DNA from 2 places in the Janthinobacterium sp. 13 genome. Region 1 is predicted to be linked to the other one. Evidence: predicted binding sites of a transcription regulator. Region 1 holds the regulator's gene; the other holds the start of a gene.
What was found. Region 1 encodes HrcA, which represses chaperone genes, less so after heat shock. Its sites were predicted from a motif close to TTAGCACTCNNNNNNNNNGAGTGCTAA; they were not measured.
Positions count from the first base shown of each region.

Region 2: rpoH (RNA polymerase sigma factor RpoH) is a predicted target of HrcA. The motif match lies at 7,888-7,914, and genes of this name have one in related genera.

Region 1 covers NZ_PEEQ01000001.1:3,555,442-3,569,902, reverse strand. The annotation lists gene dapB (4-hydroxy-tetrahydrodipicolinate reductase) at 1-337, opposite strand, end outside; gene CLU94_RS15615 (outer membrane protein assembly factor BamE) at 357-986, opposite strand; gene fur (ferric iron uptake transcriptional regulator) at 1,183-1,614, shown strand; gene hrcA (heat-inducible transcriptional repressor HrcA) at 1,666-2,682, opposite strand; gene CLU94_RS15600 (HAD family hydrolase) at 2,785-3,510, opposite strand; gene CLU94_RS15595 (hypothetical protein) at 3,756-4,355, shown strand; gene CLU94_RS15590 (hypothetical protein) at 4,359-4,973, shown strand; gene mmsB (3-hydroxyisobutyrate dehydrogenase) at 5,160-6,062, opposite strand; gene CLU94_RS15580 (enoyl-CoA hydratase/isomerase family protein) at 6,086-7,219, opposite strand; gene CLU94_RS15575 (enoyl-CoA hydratase) at 7,212-7,997, opposite strand; gene CLU94_RS15570 (acyl-CoA dehydrogenase family protein) at 7,994-9,154, opposite strand; gene CLU94_RS15565 (CoA-acylating methylmalonate-semialdehyde dehydrogenase) at 9,164-10,672, opposite strand; gene CLU94_RS15560 (short-chain fatty acyl-CoA regulator family protein) at 10,831-12,213, shown strand; gene CLU94_RS15555 (adenosine deaminase family protein) at 12,215-13,270, opposite strand; gene CLU94_RS15550 (nucleoside hydrolase) at 13,296-14,240, opposite strand; gene CLU94_RS15545 (ABC transporter ATP-binding protein) at 14,260-14,461, opposite strand, start outside.
Region 2 covers NZ_PEEQ01000001.1:2,147,443-2,161,903, reverse strand. The annotation lists gene CLU94_RS09425 (TerD family protein) at 1-212, shown strand, start outside; gene CLU94_RS09420 (hypothetical protein) at 417-635, shown strand; gene CLU94_RS09415 (patatin-like phospholipase family protein) at 706-2,358, opposite strand; gene CLU94_RS09410 (DUF3667 domain-containing protein) at 2,598-3,452, opposite strand; gene CLU94_RS09405 (ArsR/SmtB family transcription factor) at 3,592-4,290, opposite strand; gene CLU94_RS09400 (cytochrome P450) at 4,367-5,494, shown strand; gene CLU94_RS09395 (antibiotic biosynthesis monooxygenase family protein) at 5,491-5,838, shown strand; gene CLU94_RS09390 (hypothetical protein) at 5,842-6,294, opposite strand; gene CLU94_RS09385 (hypothetical protein) at 6,473-6,739, shown strand; gene rpoH (RNA polymerase sigma factor RpoH) at 6,830-7,723, opposite strand; gene ftsX (permease-like cell division protein FtsX) at 8,141-9,061, opposite strand; gene CLU94_RS09370 (cell division ATP-binding protein FtsE) at 9,058-9,795, opposite strand; gene ftsY (signal recognition particle-docking protein FtsY) at 9,804-10,862, opposite strand; gene CLU94_RS09360 (MerR family transcriptional regulator) at 11,027-11,968, opposite strand; gene CLU94_RS09355 (NAD(P)/FAD-dependent oxidoreductase) at 12,174-13,487, shown strand; gene CLU94_RS09350 (DUF1365 domain-containing protein) at 13,477-14,274, shown strand; gene CLU94_RS09345 (SAM-dependent methyltransferase) at 14,271-14,461, shown strand, end outside.

The sequences.
Region 1 (14,461 bases):
CGGCAATGGCGGCCTTGCCAGCGTCATCGAAACCGGTGGTGCCGATGATCATCTTGATGCCGTGCTCGGCGCAATACGCCAGGTGCTGCAAAGTGCCTTCGGGGCGCGTGAAATCGATCAGGAAGTCGGCGTTCGCCAGGCCCTTCGCCAGGTCGGACTGCGTCAGCACGCCGGCCGGCTTGCCGAGGAAGGCGGCGGCATCCTGTCCGATCGATGGCGAACCGGCACGGTCGAGCGCGCCGGCCAGCACGGCGTCGGGCGCATTGCTGACCGCTTCGATCAGGATATGGCCCATGCGGCCGCTGGCGCCAGCGATGGCAATTTTCAGTTCAGTCATTTTATTCTCTTACAGCAACTTATTTGGTGGGTTCGGCAGCAGGTGCAGGTGCAGGCTCGGCGGCAGGTGCAGGCGTCACTTCCGGCTTGCTCACAGGAATGGCAGGGGCGGCATCGGCCGGCACGGGCACGGCGCTCGGCGCCACGGGCGACGGCACGGCGGCGGCTGGCGCGTCGGCCTTGGCGACCTTGGCGAACGGCGACGGACCGGCGATGCGGTCGATGTATTCTTTCTCCGTCGGCAAGTTACCGCCTTCGAAACGTTCAACCTTGCCATCCTTGCCGAAGTACACGACCACGCGGCTGCTGGTGGTTTCGCCACTGCCCCGTGCCAGGCGGAATGGATAATCCCAGCGGTCGGCATGGAAGATATCAGTCAGCAGCGAGGTGCCGAGGACGAAACGCACCTGGTCGCGCGTCATGCCCACTTTCAACTGGGCCAGCATCTCTTCGGAGACAAAGTTGCCTTGTTGAATGTCAGGACGGTAGGGCGAGAAAAACCACATGAATTTTTGCAGCGGCGTAATGGTGGTCGTTTGTGCGCCCTGTTCGGGAACCAGTTCCTTGCCTTCTTTTTGAGCAGCTGCCGGCTTTTCGCCCAGGATGCCACGGTTGGCGCAGCCGGACATGGCCAGCGCGACACAGACCATGCCTGCCAAGACTGGTGCTCGAAATGGAATACGGTGCCAGAGAGATGGCAATACAGCCGGTGTTACGCGCATAAATGACCTCAATTGGATGAACAAAACGCCAGGAGTGACCGGCCCGCCAAAAAAAAGCATATTTTGGCACTCCCCGACAAAACGCTATATGATAAAGCACCTGACCCACATACGAGCAACAAACATGAGTAACAATCCTAGTGATCTCAAGGCAAGCGGCCTGAAAGCCACCCTGCCACGGCTGAAGATACTCGATATCTTCCAGAGTAGCCCGGTACGCCACCTGACCGCGGAAGACGTCTACAAGATTCTGCTGGCCGACAATATGGATGTCGGCTTGGCAACTGTCTACCGCGTCCTCACGCAATTCGAACAGGCCGGCTTGCTCAATCGCAACCATTTTGAAACCGGCAAGGCGATTTTCGAGCTCAACGAAGGCTCCCACCACGACCATCTGGTGTGCCTCGACTGTGGCCGGGTCGAAGAATTCTTCGACGAAGACATCGAAGTGCGCCAGCAAAAGGTCGCCGAAGAACGCGGCTTCAAGATCGCCGAACACGCTTTGGCCATCTATGGCAACTGCATCAAGACGGCTTGCCCGCACAAAACAGCCTGACCCAAGCCGGCCGTTTCCGCAAGGGAACGGCCGGCGCGCCAGGCAGTATGATCAATGATGGCTCAGCGCGCTTGACAGCAGCTTGGCCGTGATATCGACGATCGGGATGACGCGCTCGTAAGCCATGCGCGTCGGCCCGATCACTCCCAACGTTCCCACGATCTTGCCGTTGACTTCATACGGCGCCGTCACCACGCTCATCTCATCCATCGGCACCAGGTTCGATTCGCCGCCGATAAAAATCTGCACGCCCGTCGCCTTGCTCGACACGTCGAGCAACTGCATCAAGCCCGTTTTTTGCTCGAACATGTCGAACATCTGGCGCAGCGAATGCATGTTCGACGACAGATCGCTCACGCTGAGCAAGTTGCGCTCGCCGGAAATCACCATGTCATCGCTATGGTCGGCCATCGCTTCGCTGCCCGCTTCCACGGCCGCCTGCATCAAACTGCCCATATCGTCGCGCAACTGGCGCAATTCGCCCTGCAGGCGCACGCGCACGGCGTCGAAGGACAGGCCGCCATAATTCTGGTTGATGTAATTGGCCGATTGCACCAGTTGCGCCGGCGTATAGTCGGCCTCCGTCAGCAATAAACGGTTCTGCACGTCGCCGCCGGGCGCGACGATGACGAGCAGGATGCGTTTTTCCGACAGGCGCAGGAATTCGATTTGCTGGAACACGGATTCGCGGCGCGGACTGAGCACGACGCCGGCAAATTGCGACAGCGACGACAGCATCTGCGCCGCGTTGGCGATGGTTTTTTGCGGTTGCGGCGTCTGCAGGCGCATGCGCGATTCCACCAAGTGCTCGTCCAGGTGCCGCACGGTCAGCAAGGTGTCGACAAAGATGCGGTAGCCGCGCGGCGTGGGGATGCGTCCGGCCGAGGTGTGCGGACTGGACACATAACCGAGCTCTTCCAGGTCGGCCATGATGTTGCGGATCGTGGCCGGCGACAGGTCCAGGCCGGAAATTTTCGACAAGGCGCGCGAACCGACCGGCAGGCCGTCGGCGATATATCGCTCGACCAGGGCTTTCAGCAGTGTTTGGGCACGTGTATCGAGTTGCATGGTGTTTTATTTAGGCAAGTATTTTGTTAAGCAAGCGGCAACGAAAGCGGCCGAACGTGCGTCAACAGCGCCTATTATGCACGTTCGCCCGGCCTGCGGCGATCAATCTTCCAGTTGCCCTTGCAGCCACAGCAACAATTCATCAAAGTTGGCGCAGATGGCGTCGGGCTGCACGCCGGTGGCCAGGTGCGCATCGCTGCCCTTGCGGTTCATCCAGACGGCGCGCATGCCCGCCCCCTGCGCTCCCGTCACGTCGAAATACAGGTCGTCGCCGACATACACGGCTTCATGGGGCGCGACGTCCAGCGCGGCGCAAGCTGCCAGGAAGATGCTGGCGTCGGGCTTGGCCACGCCAAAATCGCTGGCGGCGATCGATACCTTGAAATGCTGCGCCAGGCCGATAATGTCAAGGTCCGCATTGCCATTCGAGATCGAACCGACCAGCATGCGCTGGCGCATCCAGGCCAGGCCCGGCAAGACGTCGTCATAGGGCTGGACGCGGTTGCGCGCGGCCAGGAATTGCAGGATAGCGCCGTCGACCAGGGCGGGATCCTCGCCGGCAGCCTCGAAGGCGGCCAGCAGGCCCGCGCGGCGCAACTCGATCAGGTTGCCATGGAAATGCGGTTGTTCCTTGAGCATGGCCAGGCGGTGCTGGCGCAGCACCTCGATGGAAAACTGCCGCGCCACCTTGGGCGCATGCGTGGCCAGCCAGTCGTGCAGCAGGGTTTCCGCGGCGGCGATCACGGGCGCGATGGGCCACAAGGTATCGTCGAGGTCGAACAGGATGGCCTTGGGCGGCACGGCGGGTTTTACAGGGGCAAGGGACATGGGACTCACAATGGGATGCTGCGTCACGCTGCGCAGGGTGCGTCTATTGTCGCACCGATCGACGCCGCCGGCATGGCTGCGCCCCCGTGAAATGGGGCCGGGCCAGCGCTTCCCGGCGAAAAATTGTTACAGGGTGATACAAGGCAAGGTCATCCAGCTTGCCAGATAGACTAAAATAGGCGCCATTCCAATGCGGCGCCAGCGTCCGCGTTGCGCTACCCAACTTAATTCGTTTTGGAGAATGTATGAAAAATTTGTACCTGCGCTCGATGCTGGCGGCGGCTTGCGCCGTCACCCTGGCAGCCTGCGGCGGCAGCGGCGGCAACCTGTATCTGCAAGTCTCAGTCAGCGGCCTGGCCAAGGATGGCCTGATTCTCCTGAATGACGGGGAACGCTTGCCGGTTCCTGTGGGCCAGGGCACCGTCGTCTTCACCAAGCTGGTCAAGAACGATGACCGCTACAATATTACCATCGCGGAACAGCCCAAGGGCGCCGTTTGCACCATCGCCAATGGCGCCGGCAAGGCATCGAGCTATTCCGTGAACACGGCCTTGGTGAGCTGCACAACCAACAGCTACCCGCTGAATGGCACGATCACAGGCCTGAGCGCCGATGGCTTGCGCCTGGTGATGGGCCCCAAAGGCATCACCCTGTCGGCTGGCGCCACCGCCTACACATTCACTTCGGTAGCTGACGGCGCCCCGTACGGTATTTCCATACTGGCTCAGCCAACGGGCCTGACGTGCCGCTTCCAGGGTTCAAAGAGTACCGACGCCAGCGATACGGTCGGCACGATGGGCTCTGCCGCCACGACCGCGGCCACACTTGACTGCACGCCGCAGTAATCCTTGCGATCCGTCACCTATTTTTTGGAGAAATACATGAAGTTATCCTGCTTGCGCCCACTCGCCGCGCTGCTGCTGACCCTGGGACTGGCCGCTTGCGGCGGCAAGGCCTCGTATGAGGTCGGCGGAACGATCTTTGGCTTGACCAATGAAGGGCTGATCCTGGCAAATGGCAGCGACACCCTCCCGGTTCCTGCGGGCAAAACGTCGTTCACTTTTATCAAGCGCATCGACTATGGCACCGACTACAACATCACCTTCAACAAACAACCGGCCCACATGACTTGCAGCATCAGCGGCGGTTCCGGCTCGGCTGGTCATTACATCAATATCAGCGCCGCTGTTACTTGCTTGCAAAACAAATATACCGTGGGCGGCACGATTTCCGGCCTGACCGTGGATGGCCTGGTGCTGATTAACGGTAGTACAATAACAACGGTGGCCAAGGACACCACGACGTTTACCATGGCCGGCCCAGTCGACTATGGCGACACCTATGCCGTCAGCGTCTCCGTTCAGCCGAAGGGTCTGCAGTGCGACCTGGCCCCAGGTACCGAAAAAGGCACCATGGGCGAAGGGAATGTAACGACGGTGAAGATCGCCTGCAAACCCGTCTGAGTTGCGGCAACGGTAGCCGCCAGGCGGCTACCGGGAAGAGATATCATGGGAATCTATAATTGATATTCCAAAGATAAATTGGAGTTATATGTGGCGATGCAGCATAATGCATCTGTCTCCTCCAACTCTTCCAAGAATTGGATTTAGCCCGCTTTTACCAGCGGGCTTTTTTTTGCCCAGAATTTCTCACGCGGGTTTATTCAAGCCCGGCTGCAACATCTGCACGATGCTGGAAAAATCCTGCTGCGCATAACCGGCTTGCGCATGCATCTGGTACATCTGCCGCACCAGCCCGCCCAAGGGCGTGGGCGCGTTCGCCGACAGGGCCGACTGCTGCGCCAGGCCCAGGTCTTTCAGCATCAGCGCCGTGCCAAAGCCGCCCGTGTAATTGCGCGACGCGGGCGTGCCATCCATGACGCCGGGCCACGGGTTATACACTTCCAGTGTCCAGTTGCGGCCCGAACTCTTGGCCATGATGTCGGACAACACTTTCGGATCCAGGCCATGCGCCACGCCAAGATTCAGCGCTTCGGCCGTCCCCGCCATCAAGATGCCCAGCAGCATGTTGTTGCAAATCTTCGCCACCTGGCCCGCGCCCGCCTCGCCCGCATGGAAGATGTTCTTGCCCATCTTTTCCAGCAAGGGACGCGCCTGCTGCAAGCCTGCTTCGCTGCCGCCGACGATAAAGGTCAGGGTGCCGGCCGCCGCGCCCGCCGTGCCGCCCGAGACGGGCGCATCGATCATGGTAAAGCCCCGCTCGCTGGCCGCCTGCGCCACTTGCCGCGCCACATCGGCGGCGATGGTGCTGCAATCGATGAACAGGGCGCCGGGCTTGGCCGAGTCCAGTACGCCGCCCGCCGCCAGGTACAGCTCCTGCACATGCTTGTTGGCTGGCAACATGGTGATGACGGCGTCGGCCGTCTGCACGGCCGCGCTGGCGGACGCGGCCGCCGTGGCGCCCGCCTCGACGAGCGACGCCACTGCCGCCGGCGTCAGGTCGAATACGGATACGTGGAAGCCGGCGGCCACCAGGTTGCGGGCCATCGGCGCGCCCATGTTGCCCAAGCCGATGAAAGCGATATGTTGCATTTTTGAAGTCTCCTGTTGTTCTTTTAATGTAGGTCGCGCAAAGGATGGCTATCCCACGGCGCCGTGAAATACCCATTGAGATACGCGTCGCCGACGTCGGCCAGGCTGGCTGGCTGCCACTGCGGCGCGTTGTCCTTGTCGATCAGCAAGGCGCGCACGCCTTCGCTGAAGTCCGCATGGGCGCAGCACTGCACGGCAACGATCAATTCCAGCTGGAACACTTGCGCCAAACTCATGTGACGCGTGCGTACACGCATGGCCCAGACCAGGGCGGCGGAACTGGGCGCGCCCTTGTGCAGCGAGTGGGCCGCCTTTCGCAGCCAGGCCGAATCGCCGTCATACGCGGCGATGGCGGCCACCACTTCGGGCAAGGTGGGCGCTTGCGTCAGCGCGGCGATGGCGTCGAAGTTGGCGCGCACTTCGGACACGGGCAGCAAGGACGCAGGAGCCGAGAAGCCGCGCAGCAGGCGGTCCAGCTGCTCGCTGTTCGCCTGCGGGCTGGCTTGCCATTGCGTCAGCGCCAGCGCGTCCAGCACCATGTTCCGCTCTTCCTGGCGCAGGAAATAGTCGCCCAGGCCCGCAAACAAGGCGTCAGCCGCGTTCAGCGGTGCCCCCGTCAGCCCCAGGAACAGGCCGCTGCGACCCGGCATGCGGCCCAGGAACCAGCTTCCGCCCACGTCCGGGAACAAGCCAATCGTGATTTCCGGCATGGCGATGCGCGTGCCTTCCGTCACGACGCGGTGGCTGGCGCCCGCCATCAGCCCCAGGCCGCCGCCCATGACGATGCCGCCGCCCCACACCAGCAGCGGCTTCGCATACGTGTGGATGCGGTGGTCGAGCCGGTACTCCTCGGCAAAGAAGGCCAGCGCCTGCGGATTCGGCACGACACCCGCTTGCTCGACGACGGCCGAACGCAGGCTGCGCACGTCGCCGCCCGCGCAGAAGGCCTTGTCGGTCGACGATTGCAGTACCACGCAGGCGATGGCGTCGTCACCGGCCCAGTGCACGAGGGCGCCATCGATGGCGCGTATCATGTCCAGGGTCAGCGCGTGCAAGGATTTTGGCGCATCGAGGGTGATGACGCCCAGCTTCATGCCGCCGGGACAATCGCGCTCGTCGATTTTCACAGTTTCAACAATATTAACGGTCTCAACCATTCTTCCACTCCGCCGGACGTTTTTCCAGGAACGCTTGCACGCCTTCTTTCTGGTCTTGCGTATCGAACAGGCCGAGGAACAGGGTGCGTTCATCGGGCAAGGAAGCGACCAGCGGATGGCTGCGCGCGCCCTGGATCAGGGTCTTGCACGCCGTCACGCTGCTGGGGCTTTGACGGGCCACCTTGGCGGCCAGGGCCAGCGCCGTGGCGGCAGCCTTGCCGGTTGGCACGACTTCCTCGACGAGGCCGATGGCCAGGGCCTTGGCCGCATCGACCCGCTCGCCGCACAGAATCATGCGCTTGGCCCAGCCTTCGCCCACCAGCCACGGCAAGTGCTGCGTGCCGCCCGCGCACGGCAGCAGGCCGACGGACGCTTCCGGCAAGGCCATCTGCGCGTGTTCCTCGGCAATGCGGATATCGCACGCCAGCGCGCATTCCAGGCCGCCGCCCATGGCGTAGCCATTGATGGCGGCGATGCTGACGCCGCGAAACGCGGACAGCGCCTCGAACGCCTCGCCAAAGGCGGCGGCCATGGCGAACGCCGTGTCCTTGTTGCCGTCGGCAAACACTTTCAAATCGGCGCCGGCCGAGAAGAACTTGGCGCCGCCGCCCGTGATCACGAGCGCATACACGTCCGGATCAAGATTCAGGTCGGCCACCAGGTCCCTCAGCGCATTCAGGCTGGCCAGGGTCCACGTGTGGGCGGGCGGGTTGTCGAGGGTCACCAGGGCCGTATGGCCACGGCGTTCCAGCAGCAGATTGGTATACACTCTGGTCATCGTAAGGTCTCCGTGGCGCCGTCTTTCAAGATCGCTCGCGCGACGATCAGGCGCATGATTTCATTCGTCCCTTCCAGGATCTGGTGCACCCGCGTGTCGCGCACGTGGCGCTCGAGCGGATACTCGCGGATATAGCCGTAGCCGCCATGCAATTGCAACGCATCGTTGGCCACATTGAAACCCACATCCGTGGCGAAACGTTTTGCCATGGCGCAATATGCCGTGGCGTCCGGGCTATCCTGGTCCAGTTTCCAGGCAGCCAGGCGCACCATCTGGCGCGCCGCCACCAGCTCCGTCAGCATGTCGGCCAGCTTGAATTGCAGGGCCTGGAACTGGGCCAGCTCGCGGCCGAACTGCGTGCGCTCCTTCATGTAGGTCTGCGCCCGTGTGAGGGCCGCCTGCGCCGTGCCCACCGAGCACACGGCGATATTGATGCGTCCGCCATCGATGCCCTTCATGGCAATGGCAAAGCCTTCGCCTTCCGCGCCCAGCAAGTTGCCAACAGGCACTTTCACCTGGTCGAAGCTGATGATGCGCGTGGGCTGGCTGTTCCAGCCCATCTTTTCTTCTTTCTTGCCATACACGATGCCGGGCAAATTCGCCGGCACGGCAAACGCGGAAATGCCGGCCGCGCCCTCGCCGCCCGTGCGCGCCATGACGATCAGCATGTCCGTCTGGCCCGCGCCGGAAATGAAGGCCTTCGTGCCGTCGAGAACATAAAAATCGCCCTCTTTCACTGCCTTGGTGCGCAGGGAGGCCGCGTCGGAGCCTGATTGCGGTTCCGTCAGGCAATAGCTGGCCAGCTTCTGGCCGGCCGCCAGGGCCGGCACCCACTCGTCGCACAGGGCTTCCTGCCCCCAGCGCGACAGCATCCAGGTGGCCATGTTGTGGATCGTGATGTAGGCCGTGGTCGAGGTGCAGCCGCCGGCCAGCTCCTCGAAGACGATGGCCGCATCCTGGCGGGACAGGCCCAGGCCGCCCCAGCGCTGCGGCGTGTACAGGCCGCAAAAGCCCATCTCGCCCGCCTTGGCGATGGTTTCCACCGGGAAAATCGATTCCGCATCCCAATGCGCCGCGTGCGGCGCCAGTTCGCCTTCGGCAAACGCGCGCGCCGCCTGCTGGAACTCGCGCTGCTCGTCGCTCAGTTCAAAGTCCATGCCAGCTCCTTATTTGAGGCTGATGGTGGTGTTGACCTTGCCCACCGAGGCCGCGTCCGTGAACCAGCGCTGGGTGATCGTCTGCGTCTGCGTGTAGAACAGCACGACTTGCTTGCCGAACGGGCCCAGGTCGCCCAGTTTCGAGCCGCGCGAACCCGTAAAGCTGAACAGGGGAACGGGCACGGGGATGGGCACGTTGATGCCCACCTGGCCCACGTCGATTTCTTCCTGGAAATAACGGGCGGCCGCGCCGCTTTGCGTGAACAGGGCAGTGCCATTGCCGTTCGGATTCGCATTCACCAGGGCAATCGCTTCATCCAGGGTATCGACTTCGACGACGATCAGGACGGGGCCAAAGATTTCCTGGTCATATACGACCATGCCGGGTTTGACGCCAGACAGAATCGTCGGTCCGACGAAGTTGCCGTTCGGATAGCCATCGACCTTCACGTCGCGGCCATCAAGCGTCAGCACGGCGCCCTGCTCGATGCCCTTGGCGACGAGGCTGTGCACGCGATCCTTGGCTGCGCAGGAAATCACGGGACCCAGGTCCGGATTGTCCTTGCCCGCGCCCACCGTCAGGGTTTGCGCCTTGGCCGCCAGTTCCGGCAGCCAGTCGCGCGCTTCGCCCACCAGCACGGCGACGGACGCGGCCATGCAGCGCTGGCCGGCGGCGCCGAAGCCTGCGCCCAGCAACTGGTTCAGGGTTTGTTCCTTATTTGCGTCAGGCAAGACGACGGCGTGGTTCTTGGCGCCCATCATGCATTGCGCGCGCTTGCCGTTCAGGCTGGCGCGCTGGTACACATGCGTGCCCACCTTGCTCGAACCCACGAACGAGATGGCCTTGATGTCCGGATGGTCGCACAGGGCATTGACCACGTCTTCGCCGCCGTGGATGACGTTCAGCACGCCGGCCGGGATGCCCGCCTGCAAGGCCAGGCGCACGAGTTTTTCCGTCACCAGCGGGTCTTGCTCCGATGGTTTCAACACGAAAGTATTGCCGCAGGCAATCGCCATCGGGAACATCCACAGGGGGATCATGGCGGGGAAATTGAACGGGGTAATGCCCGCGCACACGCCCAGCGGCTGCATCACGCTGTAGGTATCGACGCCGCCGGCCACGTTTTGCGCGTACTCGCCCATTTGCAGGGTGCCGATATTGGCCGCATGTTCCACCACTTCCAGGCCGCGGAAGACGTCGCCTTCCGCGTCGAGCAGGGTCTTGCCCTGTTCCATCGTCAGGGTGGCGGCCAAGTCGGCCATGTTTTCACGGATCAGCTGCTGCAATTTGAGGAAAATGCGGGCACGGGCGCCGATCGGCGTCTTGCGCCAGGTCTTGAAGGCGCGCTGGGCCGAGGCGATGGCGGCATTGACTTCCTCCGGCGTGGCGAACGGCACACGGGCCAGGACTTCCTGCGTGGCAGGGTTGACGACGTCGCGCCAGACGGTGGTGGTCGATTCGACCCACTCGCCGTTGATCAGCAGTGGAACGGTAGGGATGGCAGTTTGCGTGGTCACTCGGTGTCTCCTCGTTGGGGGTATAGGTCTGTTTGCATTATTCGCACAATACGGGCCGCAAACAAGGCGTGAAAATGCGAGATAATGCAAAGCTGAATCTGTTAATCTGCAAAGATTGTAAATTTGCAGATTCCACAAACCGGGGAAGGAGAAGCGCGATGGCGAAGGTTTTCATGGGCGTGCGCCTGCAGCGCCTGCGCGAGGAACGGCGCATGACGCAGGTGGCGCTGGCCAAGTCCCTGGGCATTTCGCCCAGCTACCTGAACCAGATGGAGCGCAACCAGCGCCCGCTGACGGTGCCCATTTTGCTGCGCATCGGCAGCGTGCTGGGGGTCGATCCGCAAATCTTTTCCGAACACGACAGCGCCAGCCTGGTGGCCGACGTGCGCGACGTGTTCGGCGAATTGCCCGACGCGCCGCCCACCTCGATGGCGGAATTGAAGATGCTGGTGGAAAACATGCCGGAACTGGCGCGCTCGATTTTGCTGCTGCAGCGGCGCTACCGCGTCATGGCGGAGCGGGCCGACACGCTGGCCGCGCGCCTCGACGATGGCAGCCGCGGCGCCAGTTCGGCGGCGCCGTCCACGGACGAGGAAGTGCGCGAATACCTGAACCGGCGGCAAAATTACATCGACGAGCTGGACCGAGCGGCGGAAAGCGTGGCGGGCGAACTCGATCCGGCCCTGCGCACGCTCGATGCGCTGCAAGGGCGTCTGCTGGAACGCCACGGCATCCGGGTGCAACTGTCCGATGGCGACGCGGGCATGGTGCGCAAGCACCGCTACGATGCCCAGCAACACATCTTGTGGCTGCCCGACACCCTGACGGGCGGCCAGCGCGCGTTCCAGATGGCGGCGCAGATCAGCCTGCTCGAGCACAGCGAGCTGATCGACGCCCTGGTGCTGGCGGCGGGATTCTCCGGCGCGGCCGCGCAAACGAGTGCGCGCCTGGCCTTTTCCAATTATTTCGCCGGCGCCCTGCTGATGCCCTACCAGCGCTTCCTGCAGGCGGCGGAAACGCGCGCCTACGATATCGAGCGCCTGGCGCACCAGTTCGGCGTGGGCTTCGAAGCCGTATGCCACCGCCTGAGCACCATGCAGCGCCCCGAGGCGGCGGGACTGCCCTTCTTCTTCGTGCGCGTCGACCGGGCCGGCAATGTCTCGAAGCGCCAGTCGGCCACGGACTTCCATTTTTCCAGGGTGGGCGGCACGTGTCCGCTGTGGATCGTCTACGACGCCTTCAGCCATCCGGGCCAGGTACTGACGCAGGTGGCCAGCATGCCCGACGGCTGCACCTATCTGTGGATCGCGCGCCAGGTCAGCACGGCGTCGCCGGGCTTCCGGGCGCCGGGCAAGACCTTTGCCGTGGCGCTGGGCTGCGATATCTCGCAGGCGCACCGGCTGATCTATTCGAAGGGACTCGATTTGCACGACCCCACCAGCGCCACGCCCATCGGCACGGGCTGCAAGGTGTGCGAGCGCCAAAGCTGCCCGCAGCGGGCGTTTCCATCGCTGCTGGCACCGCCGCCAGCGTCCGCCTGACTTACTCGACGAGCCGGGCGCGCAGCGCGTCGAATTCACGCGCAAATTCCGCGCGCCAGTCGCGCCGCGTGGATTCGGCTATCCAGGCCGCGTCGAGGCCATTGAGCATGAAGCCGCGCATGTCATCGAGGCCGAAACCGAATTCGCGCATCATCATCCAGGCGCCCGTCGGCGTCACGTGGTGCAGGGTCGGGTCGTCCGTATTCGGATGCAGTTTCAGGCCCAGCTTGGCCATGGCGCGGATCGGGTGGTCGAGTGCCCAGCGCTCGGGCGCCAGGGTGCGCAGATAGTAGGAATTGGTCGGCACGACCGTAAATACGAGGCCGCGCTCCACGCAGCGCTGCGCCAATTGAGGATTATCAACAATCGTGTAGCCATGGTCGACCCGGTCCACCTGCAACTGCTCGATGGCCGTCTCCACGTTCATCCACGGCATGCCGAATTCGCCCGCGTGCGCCGTGCACTTGAAGCCGGCCTCGCGCGCAGCGCGGTAGGCTTCGATGAAGAGTTCTGGCGGGCGGTCGTTTTCGCGGTAATCGATGCCGATGCCGATGACTTCCGGCGCGCGGTAAGCCTTCATCCATTCCACCATCTGCACGGCTTCGGCGGGACTCGCTTCGCGGTCGATGCTGGGGATCAGGCGGCCGATCACGCCGAAATCGCGCTGCGCGTCGCGGATGGCGGCCACGATGGCGTCTTGCGCCGCGTCATAGCGGATGCCCGACACGCGCACGGTGCCGGTAGGGTTCCAAAAGAATTCCGCGTAGCGCACGCCGTGGCCATGCACGTCTTCCAGGTATTCGTAGGCGAGGCAATACAGGTCCGTCGGCGAGACGATCAGGTGCGCGTCGAGCGCGCGCAGCACGCGCAGCACGCCGACGGGCTTGTCGCCGCGCGTGTAAAACGCGTCGATTTCCTCGGGAGTGACGACATTGCCCGTCTTGGCGGCCAGCGCACGGAAAGTGGCTTGCCGCACCGTGCCGAACAGGTGGCAATGCAGCTCCACTTTCGGCATGGCGCGTAAAAACTGTTCGATGCTCAGGGGTGAATTAGACATGAAGCTCGTTTCGTAGTGAAGTGGGTCAGACGAGAATGGCGGCCAGGCGGCGCATCAGGCGCTCGATGGCGGCCGGGCCGTCGGCCAGCATCGCCACTTGCGTGTTGATGGGTGCGCGGCGCGGCACGCGGAACTCGCACACCGTCATGCCGCGCGTCAGTTCGCCCGTCAATTCGATGGCCACGTGGGCGCTCTGGAACTGGAACAGCTGCGGCGCTTCCAGGTACAGGGCCACCACGGGGTCGTACATGGGCATGGGCACGGAACCGTCGGCACTGCGGATGCGTACATACGCTTCCAGGTAGCCGGCCAGACGCTGCGCGCGCGGCGTGCCGATGGCGCGCAGGCGTTCCACTTCCACGTTCGTCACCAGCAGCTGGCGGCACAGGTTCAAGCCGAACATGCGCAGCGGGATGCCGGCCTGGAAGACCTGGGCGGCCGCTTCCGGATCCGCATAGATATTGAATTCCGCCGCCGCCGTGTGGTTGCCCTGGTCGGTCGAGCCGCCCATCAGGATGATTTCGACGATTTTTTCCGCGATGTCCGGCGCGCGGCTCAAGGCTGTCGCCAGGTTGGTCATCGGCGCAATCGCCATGATGGTGATCTGGCCAGGATACTGGCGCACGGCGGCGATCAGCGCGTCGACGGCGTGGCCGGCAGCATCCGTGGCGGCGCCGGGCGGCAGGATCTCGCCCGTCGTCGGCATGCCGCTGTCGCCGAGGATGCGCTGCGCCGTTTCGATGACGCCGGCCAGCGGCTCTTCGCAGCCGCGGTAAATCGGCACCGTCAAGCCATCATGGGCCTTGATGCGCAAGGCGTTGTCGTAGGTGATATCGACGGGCGCATTGCCCGCCACCACGCTCACGCCCAGCCACTCGATATCGGGATTGCTGCCCAAGAGCAACATCGTCAGCCAGTCGTCGAAACCGGGATCGGTATCGAGCCAGATCTTTTTCAAGGATTGGGTCATGATGCTTTCCAGTAAGAAATTACGCGCCCAGCCACAGGGCGCTGTCGGACGGCAGCACGAAGGAGACGGCCGTGCCTTCGCGCCAGGCGGCGCCACCGGCCGCGCAAATACCCTTGACCTGGCCCAGCGGCGTTTGCAGCAGGTATTCGACGGTGTCGCCCAGGAAGCCCCGTGCCAGCACGGTACCCGGATACTGGCCCGCCGCGTCGTCGGGCGCGCAG
Region 2 (14,461 bases), 1.4 Mb from region 1:
CGCAGGTGGAAAACGCCTATTGCCGCATCTTGAATGCCAGCAATAACCAGGAAGTCGCGCGTTTCAACCTGTCTGTGCAAGGTTCCCACACGGCACAGATCATGGCCAAGCTGTACCGCCATAACGGCGAATGGAAGATGCACGCCATCGGAGAAAACGGCAACGGTCGCACCTTTGACGACTTAATGCCCCAGATTTCCGTGCATCTATAAAGGTCTGGCCAAATCTGCTGCGCGCCGCGATTTGCGGCCTGTGATGCTCACTGTGCATTCGCACAGCTGCGCTTCTCGGCCGCAACTCGCATTCGCTCGCGACGATTTTGCCAGACTTTATTAAGGAGCAGTACGCAGCGGGCGGGGGACGGACCGGATACCGGCCCTTGTCCGCTGCTCTATATTGAAGGAGAGTATGTCGTGATGCGATTGCTGATAGCCTTGCTACTTCCGTGTCTCACGTTTTTCATGCTGGGGCGCCCGCTGGCCGGTGCCGCCGCCTTGATCTTGCAGTGCACTGTGATCGGCTGGGCGCCGGCGGCCCTGTGGGCCCTGTACACGGTGAACCAGCATAAGACGGAGCAGGAACTGGAAGGCGCGTTAAGCCGCAGCTACATGCGCAGGCGTAGTCGGTTGATCTAAATCAACCGGGCGCCAGGTATCCTTGCGCTAAGGCCCGCACGAGCGATCGTGCGGGCTTTTTTGTGCGCGCTCACTTCTTGCAGCGGATCGGCACGTTCACGGAATTGCCGTCCGAACTCAGATTGCGGTACTGCAAGTCTTCGCTTTCGATGGCGAAGCGGGGCACGGCGTGGACATAGCGCTGCTTGCAGACGGTGTCGTCATTGATCAGCTGGCCCGCCAGCATGTAGTCGCACAGGGCGAAGCGCGATTCCTCGTCGTCGAGGATCAGCACGCGCGCGGCGCTGTACAGGGCCGATTGCAACACTTCCGGGCTGCAATTTTCCGGGCCCGTCAGCTTCAGATGGGTTTTCGTCTGCGTGGCCAGCCGTTGCAGCTTGACGAGGGCGGCGCGCTCTTCCTTGCGGGCACTGTCGACGTGTACGTCTTCGCTGGCCAGGCGCAGCGCCAGCGAGGCAATTTGATCGATGGAAATGTGCCAGGCAAAGCCTTCCAGCCGCGTGCGGATCTGGCCCGGCAAGGGATCGGCCGCATCGACTTCGCAGCGGTACTGGCCCAGGTGGGGGCGGCACAGCACGGGGATGGCAAAGGCCGAGGTGCGCTTGCTCTTGACGAATTTCTGGCTCAGGTCGCCAAAGTTTTCATGCGTGATGGTATCGAAGCGGGCTTGGCCAAAGCCCATCTTGACGAGGTTTTCCTTGCGCTGGCGCGAAAACAGGGCGTCGACGGCGTCGTAGATATTCTTGTTGAAGATGCGGTCCAGCGGCTGGCGCTCGTCCGACATCTTTTCAAAGACGGCGCTGGAATTGGGCGCGTTGGCATCGATGGAAATGAGGATGAAGGGCTTGCTGTTCAGGCGCGGCGGCACGACGGCCATGTCGTTGCCGTACAGCTGCGTCAGGGCCACGTCCCACAGGGTTTCCACGCCCAGGTTGTCGGCCGCGCCGCCATCGAACAGGTGCACGTAGGACGGCGATTCGCGCGACTCGGAACCGAGTTCTGGCACGAAACTGTTTTTCGGACGGAAACGCTCGAAGGTGACGGAATCGAACACGCCGGGAAAGGCGGCCGAGGTGGCCACGGCCGTGGCCAGGCGGATATCCTGGATCGGCGAATGCAGGGTGCTGTAGAAATACTCATAGGAAAACACCACGCGCTTGCCGCCATCCGTGGCGTCCGTCGCGTTGGCCAGGAAGATGGGGCCGCCGTGCGGCAAGTCCTGGTAGGTTTTCTTGTCGTACAGCACATCATCCAGCACGTCGGACAGGAACGAGGTGCGCGTCTTGTTCGTCAACAACATCGTCGTCAGGTTGGCGGGTTTCAATATGGTCTGGCCAAAGAAATCCGTTTTCAGCTTGCTGCGCAGCAAGGGCCAGTCCGTCTGCTTGCCATGCAGCGCATAGTAGCCGCCCGCGATGGCGCCGCCCGAGACGCCGGAAATGGCCGAGGCGCCGCTGACGAGGCCGAACTGCTCCAGCTGTTCCAGCGAGGCGGCCGAGAAATTGGCTGCGCGGCTGCCTCCGCCGGACAGGGCGATGCCGATGAAGTGGTCATTCGGCATGGGATTCTGGATACGCGCCTTGGGCGCGTCGATGCGCAGGCGCGGGGTTTCCTGCACGGTAAACGTGCGGTTTTCGACGCCGCTGTTGGGGCGCAGGGCGAGTACCGTGCAGCCGCTCAGCAGCGCAACGAGGATAAATGGGGCGAACAAACGTGGATGCATGCGTGATCTGTGCGTAGTCAGGGGTTGGGATACGGACGGAAACGTGTGCGATTCTAGCAAACCCGGCAACAATCAGCTATTCAGCTGATAAGCGGGCAGGGCAGCGCTGCTGCGCGCAGGCATGGCCCGTGCGCCAGCACGCCCAGGGCCAGCGGCCACAAGCCATCGTCATTGATCTGCATCAATGGCGGTGCGTCCGCTGGCAGCAGGACCGCCAGAGCGCCTCTTGGTGGCGTAACTTAATGCCGCAGCATCACGCCGATGGCGATGCAGGCCACGATCGCCAGGCTCATGGCGAGGCTGTAGGCGACCATCAGCAGCAGCCAGCGGCAGACGGTGGCGAGTTTGCCGCTTGGATACACGCGCCACATGGCCCAGGGCAGGTAGGCCAGCAGCCAGGCGCCGAGCACGAGGCGGACCAGGTCGACGGGGATGAGGATCATCAGCGCCATCGTGATGAAGGCGAAGGCATTCGTATGCAGGGCGAACAGGAAGTGCTCGCCATAGCGCCGTCCGCTGCCCAGGTAGAGGATTTTCAGGAACAGGGCGAACAGCGGCATCAGGCAAAACATGGCGTACGGCGCGTAATGGAAAAAGCTTTCCACCACGAGTTTTTGTTTCTCGGCCGTGGGCAGTTGCTCAAAGTCTTGCCATTGGCGCGGCAGGGTGGGCGTCTGGCCCAAAATGCTGACCTGCATGGCCGACGTCTGGTTTTCCGGAGCTTGGCGGGGGCCATGGGCGCCTACCTGGGCTTGCTGGTCGTGGACGGTGAGGAACATGTCGGGGCTGCTGAATTTGAGGATGGCAAAGAACAGGATGCTGAAGGTCAGGTAGACGCGCAGCGGCTCGACGTAGCGCACGCGGCGTCCCGCGAGGTATTCGTTGCTGAGTGCGCCAGGGCGGAACAGCAGCAGGGCCAGGGTACGCCAGAGCTTGCCTTCGAGCGCCACATAATGGGCGACAAATTCATGCAGGAATTCGCGCGCGCTGGGCATGTGCACGGCCGTTGTCTGGCCACAGGCGCTGCAGAAGTTGCCTGGCGCATCGCTATGGCAGTTATGGCAGGTGCTGGCGGGATGCGTGCTGGATGACACTGTTTTCAAGATGGACTCTTTCCATGGCCGAAAGGTAAAGATGATCGCTCAAGGGCGCAGCATATGATGAATGAAAACAATGATAAAAGCGCATTTTTTCGCGTTCTAGTTGCTTTCGAGATACAAAATCCTGCACCGTTCAGGCGCCACGGAAGGCGGCCAGCAGGCGTCGTTCACCGGCCGGCGTGAGGTGCAGGGCACGGCTGTCGAGTTCGCGCTCGGCCCAGCGCTGGCGCAGGGCCAGCTGCAGCAGGGCCGCCCCCAGCGCGCCGCCCAGGTGGGCGCGCCGTTCGCTCCAGTCCAGGCAGGCACAGGCGAAGCGGCGGCGCTGGCGCTGCAATTGCGGCACGTCGATGCCCAGGGCCGCCATGCCAGCCGCGCCCGCTTCCGACAAACGATATTCTCCGCCATCGTCCAGCAGCCAGCCTTGCGTGTGCAACTGGTCATGCAGGGCGACGGCCACCGTACCGGCCATGTGGTCGTAGCAAGTGCGCGCATGGCGCAGGCGGTCCGGCGTGGTGGGGGTAAACGGCGTCGCCGCCACGCCGGCCACCACCAGCAGCGCTTCGAGGGCCTGGCCCACCTCCATGCTGGCCAGGCGGTAGTAGCGGTGCTTGCCCTGCGCCAGCATCGACAGCAAGCCATCGTCGCGCAACCGGCTCAGATGCGCGCTGGCCGTCGAAGCGCCCACCTCGGCCAGCGCCGCCAATTCCGTGGCCGTGCGCGCATGGCCGTCGAGCAGGCTGCACAGCATGCGCGCGCGGGCCGGTTCGGCGATGGCGCCGGCCAGTTGCGCCAGTCCCATGTCGGCCGTGCGGGCTTGATGCTTGTCATCCATGATTCGTTCGCTAGCGAAGTGTTGTGGTGGAAGGGCCAGCATACTCTGCTCCCTACCTCACTGCAATGGAAGCCGCATGCCGCTCACCGATTCTGTTACCGACCCCGCCGACCCTTTCTCTGCCGTCACCCACGCGGCGCCGTACGATTACTATCGCCGCCTGGCGGACGGCCCGCCGCTGCGATTCGATGCGCAGCTCGACTGCTGGCTGGCGACGGGCGCGGCCGGCGTGCGCGCCGTGCTGGCGCATCCCGCCTGCCGCGTGCGCCCAGCGGACCTGGGCGTGCCGCACAACCTGGCGGGCACGCCATGCGGCGCGATCTTTGCCGAACTGGTGCGCATGAACGATGGCGAACGGCATGCCTTGCCAAAACAGGTGCTGGCGCGCGCGCTGGGCCAGGTGGATATGGCGCGCTTGCAGGGGCGGGCGCTGCACCTTGCCGGCGAGCGGGTGCCCGGTAGCGCCGCCCAGCTGAACGATGCGATTTTTGAGCTGCCCCTGTTCGCCATGGCGGACTTGCTGGGCTTTGCGCCAGCGCAATGGCCGGCGCTGGCCGCCTGGACGCGCTCGTTTGTCGCCTGCCTGTCGCCGCTGAGCAATGCCGAGCAACTGGCCGGCGCGCAAGTGGCGGCCGATGCTCTGCTGCAAAGTTTTGGCCGTCTGCTGCGCGCGGGCGACGTGAGGCCCGGCAGCATGCTGGCCGCCATCGTGGCCGAGGCGGATGCCTTGGGTTGGCAAGCGTCGGGCGGCGTGCTGGCCAACCTCGTGGGCTTGCTGTCGCAGACGTGCGACGCCACGGCCGGCTTGCTGGGCAATGCCATCGTGGCCTTGCGCGCGCAGCCGGAGTTGTCCACGCAATTGAGTGCCGCGCCCGAGCTGTGGCTGGCCATGCTGCACGAAGTCAGCCTGCGCGATCCCGCCATCCACAACACGCGCCGCTACACGGCGGAAGACGCGGAGTGCAATGGCGTGCGCGTGCCGGCCGGGCAGATGATCCTCGTCGTGCTGGCCAGCGCCGGCCAGGCGGAGTCGGGTTTTGGTCATGGCCGCCACGCCTGTCCGGGCCAGGCCATCGCGCTCGCCATCGCCACGGCTTGCCTGCAGGCGTGGGCCGGGGCTTTGGAAGGCTTGCCGCTGGCGTGGCGTTATCTGCCGTCGCTGAACGCCCGCATCCCCGTGTTTGTGCAAGGAGCAAACGCATGATCGCCGTGATTTTCGAGGTCTGGCCCAGCGCCGCAGGACGCCAGCAGTACCTGGACCTGGCGGCGTCCCTGCGGCCACTGCTCGATGAGGTGGACGGTTTCATTTCCATCGAGCGCTTCAGCAGCCTGAGCGAGCCAGGCAAACTGCTGTCGCTGTCGTTCTTTCGCGACGAGGCGGCGCTGGCGCAGTGGCGGCAGCTGGAAGCGCACCGCGCGGCGCAATCGGCCGGCCGGCACGGCGTGTTCGACGATTACCGGCTGCGCATCGCCGCCGTCGTGCGCGATTACGGCATGCTGGAGCGGCAGCAGGCGCCCGCCGACAGCCAGCGGCGCCACGATGCCTAGCCTTTAGCGGGGCAGCGCGCCCTGGGTGATTTTCACCTTGACCCGGTAGGTGGGCTCGGCCGCGTTCAGGGCGGGCGGCGTGGCCGGGTCGACGTCGAGCAGGGTGAACGTCAGGTGGTTGACGGTGACGGAACTGGCGGCGCCGGGCATGGACTCGGACAGGACGATGTCGGTCGCGCCCGCGCTGTTGAGCAAACTGAAACTGTAGCTGACGTAGCCTTTCCACACGCACACGGCGCCCTTGCGGCAGCGGCTGTCGTTGACGCGTTCGAGTTTCAGGGTATCGGTGGCCGTGATGGCCACCTGTTCGCCCGGCGAAAGCACGTGGGTGACGCTGCGCGGCGTGTTTTCCGCGTCGCCGGCGCTGCCGGCCGCGCCGCAGCCGGCCAGCATGGCCAGGCAGGCGAAGAACAGGGGAAGCAGTACGGTGCGGTAAGAGCGGTTCAGAGTAGACATGTTTTTCCTTTCAGGTGGTGCGTCCCCGGCGTGCTTGTTCACGCGTGGGATAAAATGATAGTAACAAAATGATATTTTTCCGGCGCACTATTGGCGTGCTGCCGATGAATTGAGGCGCGAGCCACGCGGCGCGCCGATTACTGCGTAGAATGGTTGTTTTGAAAATCAGGAAACAACCATGAAAAAAACCGACCTGGCCAAAAGCGATGCCAAGAAACTGATGGGAAAGATGAATGTTCCCGGCGCCGGTGCATTCGGTAAGGAAGCGGTGGTCGTCGACCGCCGCGAACAGCGCAAGCGCGACCAGGCCCTGGGCCTGGTGCCATTCGCCGTCAAGCTGAACAGCGATCTGGTCTTGCAATTGCAGACCCTGGCCAAGGAGCGCGGCGCGGATCTGAATGAAGTCGTTGCTGAATTGATCAGCAAGGGCCTGGCTGCAGCTTAACTGGCTGCCATGTTTATCTGTTGATAAACATCAAGTAGTAAAACTAAAAGGCGCCTTGCGGCGCCTTTTACATTGCGGCATTGCTGGGAATTACACGTAGGCCGCCAGCGCGCCCTTCATTTTTTTCAGTGCCGCCACTTCGATCTGGCGGATGCGCTCGGCCGATACGCCGAACTCTTCCGCCAGCGCGTGCAGGGTGGCGCCGGAACCGTCGTCGTTGGCCAGCCAGCGCGCTTCGATGATGCGGCGCGAACGGGCGTCCAGCTTGGACAGGGCCGTTTCCAGGCCTTCCGATTGCAGGCGCGTCACTTGTTCCGCTTCCAGCACCTTGGTCGGCTCGCTTTGCTCCGACGACAGGTAGGCGATCGGCGAAAACTTGTCGTCTTCATCGTCGGTCGGCGATTCCAGCGCAATGTCGCGGCCGCTCAAACGCGTTTCCATCTCGATCACTTCTTCGCGTTTCACGTCGAGCAGCTTGGCCAGCGCATCGATCTGCTTCGGCGTCATCGCGTCCAGGCCCGTCTTGTGGCTGCGCAGGTTGAAGAACAGCTTGCGCTGCGCCTTCGTCGTCGCGACCTTGACCAGTCGCCAGTTTTTCAGGATGTACTCATGCATCTCGGCTTTCACCCAGTGCATGGCGTACGACACCAGGCGCACGCCCTGGTCCGGATCGAAACGTTTCACGGCTTTCATCAAGCCGATATTGCCTTCCTGAATCAGGTCGGCGTGCGGCAAGCCATAGCCCAGGTAGCCGCGGGCAATCGAGACCACCAGGCGCAGGTGCGACAGCACCAGTTCTTGCGCGGCGGCCAGGTCATTTTTTTCGCGCAGGCGTGTCGCCAGCGAAATTTCTTCGTCGTGGGTCAACATGGGCAGGCGGTTCACGGCCGAAATATAGGCGTCGATATTGCCCAGATTGCCAGTGAACCCGAGGCCCAGCGCATTACTTTTGGTCGGAACCAATGCGGACGTTGCGGACATCATAGTCATGTTTTCTCCCTCGTAGTCTTGCTTTGTTCCAGTTGGCCACGTCACGCGACGTGGCAGCTTGTATCGTCGTTTTTGCGTATTCGGTCTTGCACTTTGCAGATCGCGGCACCATCTTGATCTGGCGTCCATGGCGGTTCTGCTGTTGGTATGTCCCTATATTAGCACTCTCTGCTTGAGAGTGCCAATCAGCACATTTAATCGATCTGATAGCCTAAATGCTATGGCGAATGAATGCCTGATAAATATGTCTGAATAGCGATCTGAACAGCACTACAGGCCGCTTCACGACAACGTAGCCAGTCTACGGCCTCTGGCTGAAGCGAACCTTAAGAATACTTGCTTAATATCAAGATAACAGCAGTATGGGGAGGGCGCATGGCGGCACCGGAGGCGCCGCCATGGGAAAGAAGATCAGTTCAGGCGCGCCAAGTGGCGCTGCACGCACAGGAAGGCGCCGATCAGGCCCAGGCCGGCGCTGACGGCCAGCAAGCCGGCCATCGGCAGCGGCGCCAGCGGCACCAGCTGGAATTCGGACGCATACAGGCGGGCAAACTCGGCAATCGCCGTGTTCAGCGGCTGCAAGGCCAGCGCCACGGCGCCCAGGGCCAGCGCGCCGGCGCACAAGCCCAGCAGTGCGCCCGTGTAATAGAAGGGGCGGTGGATGAAGGTGTCCGTCGCGCCGATCAATTTCGAGATGCTGATTTCATCGCGCTGCTGCATCACTTGCAGGCGGATGGTGTTGAAGACGACGGCGATCACGGCCACGCCCAGGGTAATGGCCAGCAGCAGCAGCACCAGGCGCAGCACGCCCAGCAGGGCCGCCAGGCGCTTGACCCAGGCCGAATCGACTTGCGCCGATTCCACGCCGGGCAAGTGGCGCAGCTGTTCCGCCACGGCATCGACATCCTGCGCTTCGCTGGCGCTGCTGAAGGCGTCGAGTTTCAGCACATAGCTGTCGGGCAGGGGATTGTCGCCCAGGGTGCTGAGCACATCGGCCAGGCCGTTCTTGTTTTTCAGCGAGTCCAGCGCCTGTTCGCGCGGGATGAAGACGATCTTCGCCTTTTGCTCGCCGACAATCTTGCGCATGGCGCCCGCCAGGCCCACGGCTTGCTCGCGCGGCGTGTCGATCTTCAGGAAGACGCTGATTTCCGGGTCGACCGACATCTGTTCCGACATGGGGCGGACATTGTCGAGCATGGTCAAGCCGGCGAACGGCAGCGACAGGGCGATGGCGACGACGAGCACGTTCAATAGGAAGCCGCCCGGCGACTTGCGCAAGTGAATCAGCGCCGAACCGAGGGCGAAGCGATGTTGACGGAACCAGCCTCTCATGCCTGTTCTCCCGCGTCATCCCCGGCGCCGGGGGCGAAATCGGGGTCGGGCGGCGCGAACACGGGCGCCTGCGTGGCCTTGTCGATGGCCACCAGCTGGCCGTTCTTCAGGTGGATCACGCGGGCGGCGGCGTCGAGCATCTGTTCGTCATGGCTGGAAATGAGGCAAGTCACGCCCACGGAGTGGAACGCTTTCAGGGCGTCGAGCACCTTGTTGGCGCTGGCGCGGTCCAGGTTGGCCGTCGGTTCGTCGGCCAGGATGATCTGCGGCCGGTTGACGATGGCGCGCGCGATCGACACGCGCTGCTGCTCACCGCCCGACAGCGACAGGGGGCGCGCCATGGCGCGGTCCAGCAAGCCGACTTTATCGAGCGCGGCGCGCGCGCGCTGTTCGGCCGCCGTCTTGTGGGCGCCGACGACGAGCAGCGGCAGCATGACGTTGGCCAGGATGGAGCGGTCGTTGAGCAATTTTTGCTGCTGGAAGATCAGGCCCATGTTGCGGCGCAGGAAGGGCACGCCGGCCGGCTTGATCTTCGCCATGTCCTGGCCATTGACGATCAGCTTGCCCGACGTGGGGCGTTCCATGGCGGCGATCATTTTCAGCAAGGTGGATTTGCCGGCGCCGGACGGGCCCGCTAAAAACACCAGCTCGCCTTTGGCAATATTGAGGGAAATGTCGCTGAGCGCCACGGCGTCGGCGGAGTATTGCTTGGAGACGTGCTGAAATTCAATCATGTATAGGCTTATCCTAGCAGCGCTTCGACAAATTCGGCAGCCACGAAAGGCTGCAAGTCTTCAATTTTCTCACCGATGCCGATGAAATACACGGGCACGGGACGCACGCGGGCGATCGCCGCCAGCACGCCGCCCTTGGCGGTACCGTCCAGCTTGGTAATCACCAGGCCGCTCAGCTGCAGGGCATCGTCGAAGGCCTTCACTTGCGTGAGGGCATTCTGGCCCGTGTTGCCGTCGATCACAAGCAGGGTTTCATGCGGCGCGCCATCCATGCCCTTGCCGATCACGCGCTTGATTTTCTTCAATTCTTCCATCAGGTGCAACTGCGTCGGCAAGCGGCCCGCCGTGTCGACCATCACCACGTCGATGCCGCGCGCCTTCGCCGATTGCACGGAGTCGTAGGCCACGGCGGCCGGATCGCCCGATTCCTGCGAAATCACGGTGACGTTGTTGCGCTCGCCCCAGACCATCAACTGTTCGCGCGCGGCGGCGCGGAAGGTGTCGCCCGCGGCCAGCAGCACGGACTGGTTATTCGACTGCATGTGCTTGGCCAGCTTGCCGATGGTGGTCGTCTTGCCTGCGCCATTCACGCCGGAAATCATCATCACCAGCGGCTTGTGGCGGCCCAGTTCGAAGCGCTTTTCCAGCGGCGAGAGCAGGTCGATCAGCAGCACTTTCAGGGCGGCCTTGACGGCGGCCGCGTCGAGCAGCTTGTCTTCCTTGACCTTTTTCTTCAATTCCGTGAGCAGGAATTCCGTGGCGTCGATGCCGGCGTCCGACATCAGCAGCGCCGCTTCCAGCTCTTCGTACAGGGCGTCGTCGATCTTCGCGCCGACGAACAGCACGGACAGGGTGTTCGAGGTTTTCGACAGGCCGGCCTTCAGGCGCGTCATCCACGATTTTTTCTCGGGTTCGGCTGCGACGATCACGGGCACGAGCTCGGCCGGCGCGCCGCTCAGGGGCGTGGCGGCAAGCTGCGGTGCAGGCGGCGTGGCGGCGGGAAGGACGAGGGGCTCGGCTGGTGCAGCCTCGGGAGCGATGGGTTTTTTCTTGAAGAAACTAAACATGGATGTGTGGTGGCGGGTGCTGACCTAAGGCCCGGCGGCGCCGGACACTGTGTTACGGGCTATTCTACCAGAGCGCGCCCGGCCCTTCATGCTTTACTGTTCGATTGGCAACATTGCGCCGCTATCCACGGAGATCGCCGCAGTTGCCGCGCTTTTCCGCCGGTTCAGTGGGTTTGCAGGGCCAGCGCCTGGTGGCGGCGGCGCCAGTCGGCGATGCTTTCGTCGACTTGCCGCAAGTCCAGCACGTGCAAGAAGGGTGGCGGCTGCCTGCTCAGCACGGGACTGCGTCCCCCTGCCCACAATTCCATGCTTGGCGGCAAGCTTGCATGCAGCTGCTGCAGGCTGTCGCGCGTCTGCCGTTGCTTGCTGGCGCTGGAAAACGATAGCGCGACGATGTCGGCCCGCTGCGCGCGGGCGGCCGCGACGATGTCCGTCAGCGGCGTTTCCACGCCCAGCGACATGCAATGGGCGCCGGCCGCCGCGCACAGCGCTTCGGCCATCAGCAGCCCCAGGCCGTGACGCTCCTGCGGCAAGGTGCTGAGGACGATGCGCGGCGAGCGCATGGATGGGCTGCTTACTTGCGGTAGGGAAAAGATGGCGTGCCGCATCACCGTCTGCAAGGTTTCGCTATACAGATGCTCTTCGTAAACCGCCAGTTCGCCGCAAGCCCACGCTTCGCCCACCATGCGGGTGAGGGGGGCGATGACGTCGATGGTGAACGCTTTCAAGCCCAGCACGGCCAGCGCCTGGCGCAGGGCGTCGCCCAGTTCCGCCATCTGGTGGCTGCGGCACAGGGCCAAGTAGTGTTCAAGCTGGGGCGCCGGCGCGGGCGGCGGCGTGCTGCCGGCGCTGGCCAGCTGCTGCAGTTGCGCGGTGCTGTGCTGCATGATTTTTCCCGGACGAAATCCGAGGTCCAGCAGGCGTTTGACCATGCGCAACTTTTGCACTTGTTCGGCCGGGTAGCTGCGCTCGCCAAAGGCGTCGCGCCGCGGCTGGGGGAAGTCGTAGCGGCGCTCCCACACGCGCAAGGTTTCCTTGGCCAGCCCGGTGTCGCGTTCGACATCGCCGATGCTGAAGGCAGGAGAGAGTTGCAGGTCAGTATCCATACCAGTGGGGGTGCTCGCATGCCGAAAAGAACGTTACTGGCATTCTACGCCTTCCGCCGCCCCGTACCAAATAGCTGAATCCGATTGGATATTGCTCGCGTATAAGTTTGTGAACGACAACAGGTGCTCATTGACATAGATCAATATTTGACTGACTATCGATGCAGCTTGTTTTGTCCAGGACAAACATAACACAGGTGCACTCATGAAAATTGCCGTCGTCGGAGCAGGAATCGCAGGATTGTCGTGTGCCTATCGCCTGGCGCAATCGGGCCAGGACGTCACCTTGTACGAGGCGGGCGATTACTTTGGCGGCCACAGCCATACGGTGGATGTCACGCTCGATGGCGTCACGCATGGCGTCGACACGGGTTTTCTCGTGTTTAACCACGCCACCTACCCGCATCTGGTGCAACTGTTTGACGAACTCGGCGTCGAGGCGGCCGACAGCGACATGTCGTTTTCCGTGAAGATGCCGCTGGGCGCTGCGCCCGACGCCCGCGTGCTGGAATGGGCGGGCGCCAATCTGGACACCGTGTTTGCCCAGCGCAGCAATCTGCTGCGCCCCGCCTTCCTGCGCATGTTGCGCGACATTCTGCGCTTCAACCGCCAGGCCAGCGCCCTGGCCACGGCTGCCTTGCCGGCGCCGGCCCTGTCGCTGGGAGAATTCCTCGACCTGCACGGCTATGGCGACGAATTCCGTCACTGGTATCTGCTGCCGATGGCCGCCTGCATCTGGTCGTGTCCGGCGCGCCAGATGCTGGCCTTTCCCTTGGCCACGTTCATCCGTTTCTGCCACAACCATGGCTTGCTGCAAGTGAGCGACCGGCCCCAATGGCGCACGGTGCGGGGCGGCTCGCGCGTGTACGTGGAAAAATTGCTGGCGGGCATACCGCAGCAGCGCCTGGCGTGCCCCGTGCTGGCCGTGCGCCGCCAGGGGCACGGCGGCGCGCGCATGGTCGAGCTGCATACGGCCGCCGGCGTCGAGCATGTCGATCACGTCGTGCTCGCTTGCCACAGCGACCAGTCGCTGGCCCTGCTGGGAGATATCCGCGACGACGAGCGCTCCGTGCTCGAAGCCGTGCGCTACCAGCCGAACCGGGCCGTGCTGCATACGGATGCCTCCTGCCTGCCGCAGCGCCGCCGTGCCTGGTCCGCCTGGAATTACCAGGGGCGGCCGGCAGCGGGGGAGGGCGAAGCGCCGCAAGTGTGCGTGCATTATTTGCTGAACCAGCTGCAGCCGCTGCCGTTCACCACGCCCGTCATCGTCTCGCTCAATCCGCTCGACGAGCCCGATCCGGCAAGCATCATCGACGAATTTTCGTATGCCCACCCCGTGTTCGATGGCGCGGCCATTGCCGCCCAGACGCGCCTGGCCGGCTTCCAGGGCGCGCAGCACACGTGGTTCGCGGGCGCCTGGACGGGCTATGGCTTCCATGAAGACGGCTTGAAGTCGGGCCTGGCCGTGGCGCAAGCCCTGAACGGCCTGGCGTCGGCGGAGCTCGGCCATGCCGCGTGATCCCACGCAGCCGCTCCGGCCGCAGCCCCAGCTGTGCCTGGGACAGGTGCGCCATGCGCGGCTGCGTCCGCGCGCGCATGCTTTTGCTTACGGCATGTTTTACTTGCGCCTGCCCCTGCGCAGCCTGGGCGCGCACGATTTTCCTGCCCGTTTGATTTCGCGCAACGGCGCCAATGTGCTGTCCTTCCGCGACAGCGACCATGGCGATGGCACGACACCGCTGCTGGACTGGATCGACGGCTTGCTGCGCCAGCATGGCGTGGTCGACGCGGGCGGCGAAATCTGGCTGCAAACCATGCCGCGCATGTTCGGCTATGTCTTCAATCCCGTCAGTTTCTGGTTTTGTCACGGGCTTGACGGTGCGCTGCGGGCCGTGCTCTGCGATGTGCGCAATACCTTTGGCGAGCGCCATCTGTACTTGCTCGAGCAGGGCGGTGCCATCGCGTATGGCAGCGAACTGGTCGCCAAGAAAATCTTTCACGTGTCGCCGTTTTGCAAGGTGGAAGGCCAGTACCGCTTCCGTTTCCTGCGCAACAACGACCAGGATGGCGAGCGCCACCTGGCCCGGGTCGATTACGACGACCTCGACGGTCCGCTGCTGCAGACGAGCTTGTCCGGCACGGCGCAGCCGCTGCGCGATGGCGCCATCGCCTGGGCCTTGCTGCGCTATCCCCTGATGACGTTCGGCGTGATGGCGCGCATCCATTGGCAAGCCTTGCGCCTGTGGTTGCGCCGCGTGCCGTTTTTCAGCAAACCCCACCCTCCACAAGAAAAGGTGTCCCGATGAGCTCCGATTCCCTGCCGACCGGCCTGCATGCGCGCAGCAGTTCCACTCCCTTGCATGGGCATGCGCACGTGGACATGCCCGCTGCCGGGCGCATGATCGTGCGCCTGCTGGAAAAATTGCAATACGGCGCGCTGCGCCTGCGCACGCCCGACGGCAGCATCTTGCTGTACGGCGATGGCAGCCATCC